DNA from 2 places in the Photobacterium sp. CCB-ST2H9 genome. Region 1 is predicted to be linked to the other one. Evidence: riboswitches for the same ligand, from Rfam matches in the RefSeq annotation. Region 1 holds a riboswitch; the other holds the start of a gene.
The links. A riboswitch is a leader RNA that binds a small molecule or an ion and turns the genes downstream of it on or off. The one in region 1 is predicted to bind thiamine pyrophosphate.

Region 1 (6,040 bases):
CCTGAATTTTAATGTCGAGCCCTTGCTCCTGAAACAGGCCATTTTTCTGAGCAATGATGATCGGGCCGTGATTAGGGTTAACAAACCAGTCCAGCATCAAGGTGAGTTCTTTCGCTTGTGCCTGGAATGTCACAGCTGTCACTGCGACAGCGATCGCAGTACGGGTGGGGAAGTGAATCATAAGCGTATCCTTGGTTAAATCATGATTGTGACTGACTGTTTTCAGGCAGCCATGGAATTGCGCGTTTCAGCAGAAAGTCGGTCCCGAAATAAAGAGCAACAGAGAGGCTGGCCAATATAAAAAGAGCTGCAAACATCTCGTCGATCATCATTCGGGCATTGGCCTGTAACATCAGGTAGCCCAGCCCTTCGCTGGCGCCGACCCACTCACCGACAACGGCGCCAATCGGTGCGACGACAACAGCCACACGGATTCCGGATGCCAGTGCCGGTAATGCAGCCGGCAGTCGGATGTGGCGCAGGATTTGCCAGCGCGTTGCATGAAGTGTTTTTGCCAGATCAAGATATCCTTGCGGTGTATGGCGAAGACCGTCATAGCAGCAGGTCGTCACCGGAAAGAAAATGATGATGGCAGCCATCACAACTTTGGAGGCGATACCGTACCCCAGCCAGAGCATCAGAATTGGGGCGAGTGCGAAAACAGGAATCGCCTGACTGGCTATCAGCAGGGGCAACATCCAGCGTCTGACAGGGGTAAAAAGCAGCATCAACAATGCACAAAAGAGTCCGACCCCTAACCCTGTGACCAGACCCAGCATGATTTCACAGGTTGTGACCCAGGCATGGCGAAGCAGTACATCGTGGCGCTGAATCAGTTTATTGAGTACAGCCAGTGGTTCCGGCAGGATAAAACCGGGCAATTGAAACACTGTGACCACAGCCTGCCAGCCGAGGGCCAGAACACCAAGACTGATGACCAGCCGCGCGAGCGGGTGATGGTGAATAGAACGTGTTTTGACAGGTTTGCCAGTTTGCCATTGAGCCAATAATTTAGTCATTGTGTTGGTTTACCAAACTCAGGGCTTTCAGGATCTGCTGCTGACAATTCACAAGACGGGCGTCGATTTCACGCGGAATCGTCCCGTCCGGGGTTGGCAGCGAGGTGATTTTTGCGGGCTGGCCTTGCATCAGGAACACAGAGTGTCCCAGACGGAGTGCTTCCTGAGGGTCATGTGTAATGAGCAGTACGGTTCGGTTTTCCAGCAGTTCTGCAGCCAGATCCTGCAATTTGTATCGTGTGACAGCATCCAGTGCTGAAAAAGGTTCATCCATTAATACGAGTGGCTGGTCCTGCATCAGGGTTCGGGCGAGTGAAACCCGCTGACGCATTCCGCCAGAGAGCCTTGATGGGGGGGTAGAGATGTATTTTTTTAAGCCGACGCGTTCTAACAGTTCAATCGCTTGTGACTGATGCGTCTCACTGACTTTTCCGTGTTTGAGCTGAACACCAAAGCAAACATTATCAAGCACATTCAGCCAGGGAAGCAGTAAATCCTGCTGAGCCATATAGGCAATCTGTGCATTCACAGGTTGGTTGCTGCTGGTTTTAATGCTCCCTTGCCAATGGACGTCGGCAGGTAATAATCCGGCTAGTAGCCTGAGTAATGTGGTTTTACCGCATCCGCTTTGCCCGAGAATGCAATGCCACTGGCCTGGGATTAAACTGAGATTCAGCTGTCTGAATAATGGCATTTCCTGATCAGGGTAATGCAGACGAATATTATTCAGCTGAACCCCCAAGCCTGCCTGCCGGTCAGTCATGTGGTTTTCTTCCTGACGAGTGATGATTTGCTCAGGCACCTGCTTCTCCTTAACGCGGCTGGAGTGAATAGAAGTGATGAACCGGGCCATGACCTTGGCCAATCCGAAGTTGATCCGCATGTAACAGGGCTTGCGTCAGATAGGCTTTCCCGCGTGTCACGGCTTCTGTGAGGGTGTATCCCTGAGCCAGATAAGAAGCAATCGCTGCAGACAGCGTGCATCCCGTGCCATGCGTGTTCTGCGTCTGAACTCGCGAAGCAGTTAGGGTGACGGTGTCACTTTCTAGGATGAGATAGTCCGTGCTTTGTGCTTCCTGTTCCCAATGTCCCCCTTTCAGCAAAACAGCTTCAGTGTTGAGTTGTTTCAACTGCTCAATCAGCGCTTCTTTTTCTTCTGTTTCTTTTGTGTACACAACAGTTGAAACTGTACCAGAAAGGGATGAAACATGGGTTAAAGCGACTGCTTCTGGCAGATTTGGCGTGATCAGTGTTGCCAGAGGAAGAAGTTCTGACTTCAGAGTGGAAATGGCTTCGGCTTCCAGTAATAAGTCACCGCTGGTTGCAACCATCACCGGGTCGAGAACGATGAATTTCGGCCGGTATTGACGCAGTTTTTTAGCAACAGCACGAATGATAGTCGCATCACTCAGCATGCCTATTTTTACCGATTGGATATCAAGGTCGCTGAAGACAGCATCCAGCTGTTGTTCAACAAACGCCGGGCTGACCGGAAAAATACCCGTTACGCTCTGTGTATTTTGAGCCGTCAGTGCCGTGATAACCGAACAGGCATAGCCGCCAGTTGCCGAAATGGCTTTGATATCAGCCTGTATCCCGGCACCACCACCACTGTCTGAACCTGCAATTGTCAGTGTAATCGGGGTTTTAATTTCTGGGGAAAGTTCATGGTGAGCTGGCTTGTTCATTTTCATCCCTTGGCATCAATATCATGATTCATGATGGGGCAGGGATGACGAACAGTCGCGATGGTCACTGAGCCGTCAGGAATTGGCGCTTAGTGGCAGGCAAGTCTGCTAGTTCCCTACGCCAGTATGAGCTGGATCAGGTTCAACGGGTCCCACAGCGTGGTCTCAGCCTTTCGACTCCCCGACTAACGTTTAATCATTCTGTATGTTCAACCGAAGCTTGTTGTCTTCAGTATCATTTTGCGTTGGCATTCTAACCCTGTTTTTTTGAAGAAAGCAAAAGAATTCCAGAAAATCTGTGCGGGCTCCGGACAGAGGTGTTAAAGAAAGCCTATGATATCGTTACCGTCAATAATTCTGGAGACATTCAGTGAAACAGCATCATCAGATTAATTACGTTGAATTTCCTGCAAGTAACCTGCCGGCAACAAAAGCTTTTTTTGAATCCGCTTTTGGCTGGTCATTTACAGATTATGGTGATGAATATACAGCTTTTTCGGATCAGGGGCTGGATGGGGGATTTTATGCGGCGCCCCTGAAATCTGAATCAGAAAAAGGTGCGGCTTTAATTGTGCTGTACAGTGATAATTTAGAAGCGACAGAGCAAAAAGTCATCGAAGCGGGCGGCAAAATTGTGAAACCGATTTTTGCGTTTCCCGGAGGCCGCCGGTTCCACTTTACAGAACCGAGTGGTAATGAACTTGCTGTCTGGGCTGCTCCCGAGTAGCAAAGCACCCGATTGATGAATGAAAAGAGCTCCTGACGGAGCTCTTTATCGTTCGGGCAATGATGTTGCTTAATTCACTGTTGTAATCCGGCTGCTTCGGTCACCAGACACTGTTCGCAGCTGGACACCACTCGCCGCTGCTGGTGGATTGAGGCGATCATAAGCCTGCCAACTTGCGCCCTGATCGACTGAGTACTCAATGGTCAGGCCAGGGAAGGTGGAGTTCGCCTTCAGGACACCATTTTCGAGGACGCCGCCAGGGACAGGCAGGTTGAACGTAATGCCGCTTTGCTCCAGTTTCGGCAGCACTTTCTGGCCCAGGAGGTTTGCGAAGCGGTTGTAGTCCGTATTACGGGCTGCCTTGTCTACAGGGGTGCCAGCGTTGTCATTGGCTTCCCAGCCCGCCGTATGCCATGCACGCTCGGCCAGACCCAGAACACGCGGGAAAGTCATCCCTTCGAACTGAGCTTCAGTACGGACTGTTTCAGCCCACAGCGAACCCTGAATACCCAATACATTTTCAGGTTTCAGGAGTTTTTTCACACCAGCACCGGCAACCACGTCTTCTTTCGTAATTGGTGCACCGGCACGGGTGAAGTCGGCATTTGCGAACACATCATCCGGCATGTAACCAAAGGTCTTCCGGGTGTCGGTGAAACGTGGCGCCCAATAGTAACCGCGTTCGTTTGGATCCGGCTCGTATGGATGGTCGAAATACAGGTGGCTGGCATGGTTGTAAACAACTTTATAGTCGTTGTTTGCCAGATTATAGGCACGGTCAGCAACACCCCATTCCCAGATATTCTGCCAGGCGTTACCCCAGAGCTGACTGTTGGCCATTTCAGAGCGGGGGTAGACTTGTCCGCTGTGCATCAGACCGTCTTCCCAGCCTGCCATATCCAGACCATAGTTCGCTGTAATGACAGAGATACGCTCGACAAAGTAACGGCTCAGGTCAGAAACACTGTTGACGCCATCTGTGTTGTTGGCAATAAATGCCTGACAGACAGGAGAGTTAACCCATGCACCGGCAATCTCATCGCCACCAAAGTGGAAGGTTTTCAGTGGCTGAACTCCCTGATGCAGGTTCACCAGACCTTTGACCACAGCATCAACGAAATTGTAGGTTGAATCCATACAAACGTTGATAGCATTGTCTGTAAACATCTGAACAGAAAGATATTCTGTTGTGTCGCTGAAATCTGTCAGCAGGTATTTGCTGGCTTCTTCCAGATTTCCCTGAGCGGCAAAGTGGTCATAGCGCGCTTCCATGGCTTTAATCGCAGCGTGCGCATGGCCAGGAATATCAATTTCCGGAACTACTTCAATGCTCAGCGAAGCCGCATGCTGAAGGATGTCCCGGTAATCTTCTGCCGTATAGTATCCATTTGATTCAGCACTACCGTCCGGACCGGCACCCAGGAATGGCAGCAGACAGGATTTTTCTTTAGGATCATGACAACGTTTTGAACCGACATCTGTCAGTTCTGGGAGTCCTGTAATTTCAATTCGCCAGCCTTCATCGTCAGCAAGACGGAGATGGAGTTTGTTCAGCTTAAACGCCGCCATCTGGTCAAGCAACTGAATGATTGAGTCTTTGCTGCGGAAGTTGCGCACCGCATCAACGGACAGGCCGCGATACGCAAAACGCGGTGCATCCGCGATATCTACCGCGGGGATCTGGTTACCATCGACCAATTGAAGTAATGACTGAGAGGCATACAGTGCTCCTGCGCCATCCGCAGCACCGATCGAAATGATTTCGTTTTGCGGGTTAACATTCAGGTTATAGGCTTCATCCCATTTTTGAATGCCATTGACATTGACCTGGCTCCAGCCAACGTTGATACGTTTTTTCGTGGCCGGTGACCATGGTACGGCCGTCAGGCCTAACTGATTGGCAAGGAAGGTCGCCTGGCCTTCGTAGCCATTGTCATAAACAACAACCCAGCTTGAATCAATACTGACGCTGCCACTGCCGAGAGTGAACTGGGCTGGGGATGGGATGACACCCACAGGGTTTTCCAGAGTACTCAGATCGGCATTACGCTGATAACGATCTTGCGCGGTGAAGGGATTGTAGTAATCCGTGATCGCAGCACTGCCGTAACGCTTCCATTGCTGCGGTGATGTAAAATCAGCAACAAACGGCAGTTCTTCAGAAGGTTTGGTTGGCACGGCACCATTGATGTGGTTGCTGGTACTGGTGATGAGAGATGTAATGGTGTTGCCATTGTCTTCAGAAACAAAATACCAGTTCGGCATAATGTCCGTTTTCGCAGCCTGCCAGTCGGAAGCATCAAACTCAATGGTCAGTGATTGGCCGGGTGCCAGAGGAACGAACTTATCCGTTGGTTCCAGTTTGAAAATATCGCCGTTAACATGTGTGATTTTGACTTGTTCATTCAGAACATCTTTCACCATACGGATATGGCTAAAGTAAATACTCCAGCCGGTTGCAGGCAGGGTTTTGGCGCTCTGGTTCGTAAAATCAAGTCTGGCCCGGAAAGAGACCCAGTCTTGCTGGGTGTTATCTACAACGGTGTAGGTCACATCCAATCCCTGACCAAGCTGATCCAGATCTGCTGCCGGGATTGCCAGCGCCG
Region 2 (6,040 bases), on a different replicon from region 1:
TGTTTGGCACCTCGATGTCGGCTCATCACATCCTGGGGCTGAAGTCGGTCCCAAGGGTATGGCTGTTCGCCATTTAAAGTGGTACGCGAGCTGGGTTTAGAACGTCGTGAGACAGTTCGGTCCCTATCTGCCGTGGGCGCTGGATGATTGAAGGGAGTTGCTCCTAGTACGAGAGGACCGGAGTGAACGAACCGCTGGTGTTCGGGTTGTGTCGCCAGACGCATTGCCCGGTAGCTAAGTTCGGAACAGATAACCGCTGAAAGCATCTAAGCGGGAAGCTGGCCCTGAGATGAGTCATCCCTGAGACTTTGAGTCTCCTGAAGGGCTGTTCGAGACTAGAACGTTGATAGGCAGGGTGTGTAAGCGTTGTGAGGCGCTCAGCTAACCTGTACTAATTGCCCGTGAGGCTTAACCATACAACACCCAAGGGGTTTTAAGTACGGACTCCATGAGCACTTGAATGATGTGCTGAGAACTTTAGTCAGATTTTTCCGAGATTGTTGAACAAATTTTGCCTGGCGACCATAGCGCTGTGGAACCACCTGATCCCATGCCGAACTCAGACGTGAAACGCAGCAGCGCCGATGGTAGTGTGGGGTCTCCCCATGTGAGAGTAGGACATCGCCAGGCGCCCTATTTAGAAATCAGATACAGTCTGGTTTCAGCCGTGTGGAGCGGTAGTTCAGTTGGTTAGAATACCGGCCTGTCACGCCGGGGGTCGCGGGTTCGAGTCCCGTCCGCTCCGCCACTTCTTAGAGAAACCCAGTCAGCAATGGCTGGGTTTTTTGCTATTCAGGGTTCTGATAATTTCTCACTGACGCAAAGCCTCAGACTAGGCGTCCCCCTCGAAAGACTGGGGCTTTTTTACGTTGGGGATTTGATATCCGTCCTTCGGCCGGACGCCTCCCGGTCGAATGCGATTCCAGCTGTCCGCTACTTCTTAAAGAAACCCAGCCAGTCATGACTTTTTTTTGCTATTTGCTATTCGTGATTTGATTTCTGACAGTTGGATATCCGCCTATTGGCAGGATGAATATTTCCCTCTCTCTGCCCGTTGTTTTAAAACTTAAGACATAACCACAGATGTGCCCCATGGGATGAAAGTTGAAGTCCACAGAAGAACTACTGGAACTCTGCGCTAAAGCGCATCCCAGGAGCACCTGTAGTGATTTGAGATAGGGTGTATTCATCTTCTAAAACGCTGGTGACACACTGTCTACAAGTCTGATATCGTGTTTTGGTTCTTAACTAGGATCAGCTGGAATGTTGTTGTCTGGCGAGGGAATACTGCACCAATCGGCCACGTAAACCTGTTGAGTTTGATGATCGATGTTTTAGTAGGCGGTTGAGCATCAAATTGATAAATTTCGACATTCAGGGCTGGTAATTATCATCAGTCTATATACAATACTTACCACACGACAGGGGTGTAGCTCCAATTGGCAGAGCAGCGGATTCCAAATCCGCGTGTTGGGAGTTCGAATCTCTCCACCCCTGCCATCTCTTTTAAGCTCTCGCAGAAATGCGGGAGCTTTTTCGTTTTCAGCGTTTATCTAACGCGATACCGTACGGCATTACATCCTCAGAATGCTGAATTTATTCGAGCCCAAATCGAAAAAAAGCCTCATCTATGATGAGGCTGGTACCAATCTAAACTCTCACGTCAGTCTTAGCTTCTCATCATCAGCTGATAGCCAATAAAGCAGGCAGAAATACTCAGGAATACATTTAAGAGCAGGTTCAGTGTCATCTTGGCGTACTCGCCGTGCTGAAGCAGGACGACGTTATCCATGGAGAATGTTGAAAATGTCGTGAGGGCGCCGAGAAAGCCCAATCCGAGAATCGGACGCCATGGTGAGGCTTCAATCATTCCCTGATTCAGGGCTGACATCAGCAGTCCCATGATAAATGAACCGATGACATTGACGGCGAGGGTCCCATAAGGGAAGCCGCGTCCAAACAGGACAACAGACAGCTCGGCTATCAGATAACGGGCACATGCGCCAAAGGCTCCGCCAAAGGCAACATAGCTTAAAACGATGAGTTGATTCATTTGTACGCTGGTCTCTGTCAATCAAACCAGATACTAATACCATGAAATGAACCCTCTGTTGAGACAGTCACTAAGGTAATTCACAAAACAATGTGCTATACGGTGTTGTATTGCAAGCGTTCGTGAATTGAGGTGGTGATGAAGCTTTATAAAACGGTCTTGCTGGCACTCAACCCAGATGATCAACGGGCACAGCAGCTGGTCGTGAAAGCCGGGGTCGTGGCAAGCCATAACAATGCAGACCTACACCTGGCATATGTCGAGCCCGGGGTCGGTAATCTGAGTTTTTTGGATATTGAGCTGCAACTGAAAGAAGCCCATGACGATCAGGAGCTCAGGCGAATGGCGCAGTTGTCTGAATTAGCCACCCATTCTCCGCAGCCTGTGCGCGCGATGCATCTCTATGATGGTGATGTTGCAAAACATCTCATTGAACTGGCAGCAAAAATAAATGCAGACTTAGTGATTGTCGGCCATGCCAAAACGGATCTGCACTGGTTGCGAGAAGATGTCCGTCGTGAATTGGATCTGCATTTAAAGTGCGATGTGCTGATTTGTCGCTGATGCGTGACGGTTTTTACTGATTCCTGAAATTCAGTAAAGACCGCTTGCTGTCGGGATACACCTTTCTTATACTCGTTAGCTGAAACTTGTCGGAGTGCCAACTGGCTGAGACCGCATTGCGGGATCCGTTGAACCTGATCAGATTAGTATCTGCGAAGGGAACAAGAGAAAATCTTCTGCCTAGCTGTACCTGTCGTGTACAGCTGCTGTATCAGACGATGCGACACGCCCTACTTGTGTCCGCCTCTTGTTTACGCGCCCATCCGTCAAGCAACTTCCCAGAAATATCAGATGAAAGGAAATTGCTATGTCGAGTCGCAAGCAAGCGAGACTGGAAGCGAAACAATTTATTGATTCACTCACTACCCAAGCCTACCCGAATTCCCGAAAAATCTATGTCACCGGCAGCCGGGATGATATCCGTGTCGGCATGCGTGAGATTGCTCAGGCTGACTCCTTAGTCGGCGGGGATAAAAATAACCCGATTTTTGAGCCGAACGAACCGGTACGAGTCTACGATACCTCTGGCTTTTATACCGATCCGGAACAGACGATTGATATCTACAGTGGTCTGCCAAAGCTGCGTGAAAACTGGATTGAAGAGCGGAATGATACTGAGCTGTTGGATGAGCTGAGTTCTGCCTATACCAAAGAGCGTCTGGCTGATGACACATTAGATGAGCTGCGTTTTGCGCTCCGTGCCCGTGTCCGCCGGGCTAAGCCAGGCCAGTGCGTGACTCAGATGCACTACGCCCGCAAGGGGATCATCACGCCGGAGATGGAATATATCGCGCTCCGTGAAAACATGGGCCGCGCCCGTTACCGTGATGAAGTGCTGAACCAGCAGCATCCGGGACAAAGCTTCGGCGCCAACCTGCCCAAAGACATTACCCCTGAATTTGTGCGAAAAGAGGTGGCTGAAGGCCGCGCTATTATCCCGTCCAACATCAACCACCCGGAATCTGAGCCGATGATTATCGGTCGTAATTTTCTGGTGAAGGTGAATGCCAATATCGGGAATTCGGCGGTCAGTTCCTCGATTGAGGAAGAAGTAGAAAAACTGGTGTGGTCGACCCGCTGGGGCGGCGATACCGTGATGGACCTGTCAACCGGTCGGAACATTCACGAGACCCGTGAGTGGATCATCCGTAACAGTCCGGTGCCGATTGGAACCGTACCAATGTATCAGGCGCTGGAGAAGGTGAACGGCATTGCTGAGAACCTCAATTGGGACGTGTTCCGTGACACCTTGCTGGAGCAGGCGGAACAGGGCGTTGACTACTTTACGATTCACGCCGGTGTGTTGCTGCGCTATGTCCCGATGACGGCCAAGCGCGTGACGGGTATTGTTTCCCGTGGCGGTTCTATCATGGCGAAATGGTGTCTGGCACATCACAAGGAAAGCTTCCTGTATGAGCACTTTCGCGAGATTTGCGAGATCTGCGCAAAATACGATATCGCGCTGTCGCTTGGCGATGGCTTGCGTCCGGGTTCAGTCGCGGATGCCAATGACGAAGCCCAGTTCAGCGAACTGCGTACACTGGGAGAGCTGACTCAGATCGCCTGGGAATATGATGTACAGGTGATGATTGAAGGACCGGGGCATGTGCCGATGCATATGATCAAGGAAAACATGGAAGAGCAGCTCAAGCACTGCCATGAAGCTCCGTTCTATACCTTAGGCCCGCTGACGACCGATATTGCCCCGGGTTATGACCATATCACCTCCGGAATTGGTGCCGCGATGATTGGCTGGTATGGCTGTGCCATGCTGTGTTACGTGACGCCGAAAGAACACCTTGGCCTGCCGAATAAAGATGACGTGAAGACTGGCCTGATTACCTACAAACTCTGTGCTCACGCGGCTGATTTGGCCAAAGGACACCCGGGGGCGCAGGTCCGAGACAATGCATTGTCAAAGGCCCGTTTTGAATTCCGCTGGGAAGACCAGTTCAATCTGGGTCTGGACCCGGATACTGCCCGTGCATTCCACGATGAAACCCTGCCGCAGGAATCCGGCAAGATTGCGCACTTCTGTTCAATGTGTGGACCTAAATTCTGTTCGATGAAGATTTCTCAGGAAGTGCGGGATTATGCGAAAGCACAGAATGAGGCTCAGGTGATCCAGTTACTGGAGGATCCGCTGGAAGGCATGCGCCAGAAATCGGCCGAATTCCGGGAAAAAGGCAGCGAGCTATATCATCAGGCGAAAACCCATGAGGCAGATCAGGCATGAGTGGGGCGCAACAACTGACATTTCCGGGAATGGAGGGCGGCATCGGGCCGCTCTATCCTGTCGTCGATGATGTTCACTGGATTGCCCGGCTGCTGCCGCTGGGCGTGAAAACGGTTCAGCTGCGGATGAAAGATCCGGCACATCCAGAACTGGAAACACAAATCATCGAAGCCATCCGGCTGGGCCGTGTGCACAACGCTCAGGTGTTTATCAATGACTACTGGCAGCTGGCGCTGAAACACGGCGCTTACGGGGTGCATCTGGGACAGGAAGATCTGGATGCCGCCGATCTGGATGCCTTGCGTCATGCCAGTATCCGGCTGGGTGTTTCTACCCGGACGTCGGCTGAGTTGCAGCGCGGCCTGGCGATTGCGCCGAGCTATGTGGCAATCGGCCACATCTTCCCGACGCCAACCAAGGACATGCCAACCCCGCCGCAAGGGGTCGCACAGCTGAAGGAACATCTGGCGACCGTGGCGGGCCGTTATCCGACGGTGGCTATCGGCGGAATTGACCTGAGCAATGTGGCGGACGTCTGGCAGACCGGCGTGTCCTGTGTCGCCGTGGTGCGGGCCGTGACGGCTGCACCGGACACGGAGCAGGCTCTGGCCGCTTTCGCTGAAAAGCTGGTGAGGTAAGCCATGCTGACTGACGAATCTTTTTTACGCTATCACCGTCAGGTGCAGTTGCCGGAAATTGGTGAGCAGGGTCAGCTGGCCCTGCAACAGGCCAAGGTGCTGATCATCGGTGCCGGTGGTCTGGGAGCGCCCGCGGCGTTGTATCTGGCCGGTGCCGGTGTGGGCAGTCTGGTGATTGCGGACGGCGATCGGGTGGAGCGTTCCAACCTGCAACGCCAGATCATCTACCGCGATGACAATCAGGGCGAGAGCAAGGCTCAGGCCGCAGTCGCGCAGGTGAAGGCACTCAATCCGCACATCCGGGCCCGGGCCGTGACCGCCAATCTGGCTAAGTTACAGCTGGCGATGGAAATCAGCCTTGCGGATGTGGTGCTCGATTGCACCGACAATTTTGCCAGCCGCCATGCCATCAATCAGGCCTGTTTCGAACACGGCAAGCAGCTAATCTCCGGGGCGGCGATCCGCTGGCAGGGGCAACTGATGAACTTTGATTTCCGGGCGCAGCAGGGGCCTTGCTATCACTGCCTGTTTCCGCACGGTGACATGCAG

Region 2: linked by a shared signal. The riboswitch ahead of thiC (phosphomethylpyrimidine synthase ThiC) and the one ahead of thiD (bifunctional hydroxymethylpyrimidine kinase/phosphomethylpyrimidine kinase) in region 1 are both predicted to bind thiamine pyrophosphate.

The regions. Positions count from the first base shown of each region.
Region 1 covers NZ_CP100426.1:621,469-627,508, reverse strand. The annotation lists gene L4174_RS19450 (ABC transporter substrate-binding protein) at 1-181, opposite strand, end outside; gene L4174_RS19445 (ABC transporter permease) at 201-1,019, opposite strand; gene L4174_RS19440 (ABC transporter ATP-binding protein) at 1,012-1,782, opposite strand; gene thiD (bifunctional hydroxymethylpyrimidine kinase/phosphomethylpyrimidine kinase) at 1,832-2,707, opposite strand; TPP riboswitch at 2,804-2,901, opposite strand; gene L4174_RS19430 (VOC family protein) at 3,078-3,434, shown strand; gene L4174_RS19425 (family 20 glycosylhydrolase) at 3,504-6,040, opposite strand, start outside.
Region 2 covers NZ_CP100425.1:3,508,979-3,515,018, reverse strand. The annotation lists rRNA gene L4174_RS16200 (23S ribosomal RNA) at 1-416, shown strand, start outside; rRNA gene rrf (5S ribosomal RNA) at 515-630, shown strand; tRNA gene L4174_RS16190 (tRNA-Asp) at 672-748, shown strand; tRNA gene L4174_RS16185 (tRNA-Trp) at 1,424-1,500, shown strand; gene crcB (fluoride efflux transporter CrcB) at 1,670-2,053, opposite strand; gene L4174_RS16175 (universal stress protein) at 2,192-2,617, shown strand; TPP riboswitch at 2,698-2,795, shown strand; gene thiC (phosphomethylpyrimidine synthase ThiC) at 2,925-4,853, shown strand; gene thiE (thiamine phosphate synthase) at 4,850-5,491, shown strand; gene L4174_RS16160 (HesA/MoeB/ThiF family protein) at 5,495-6,040, shown strand, end outside.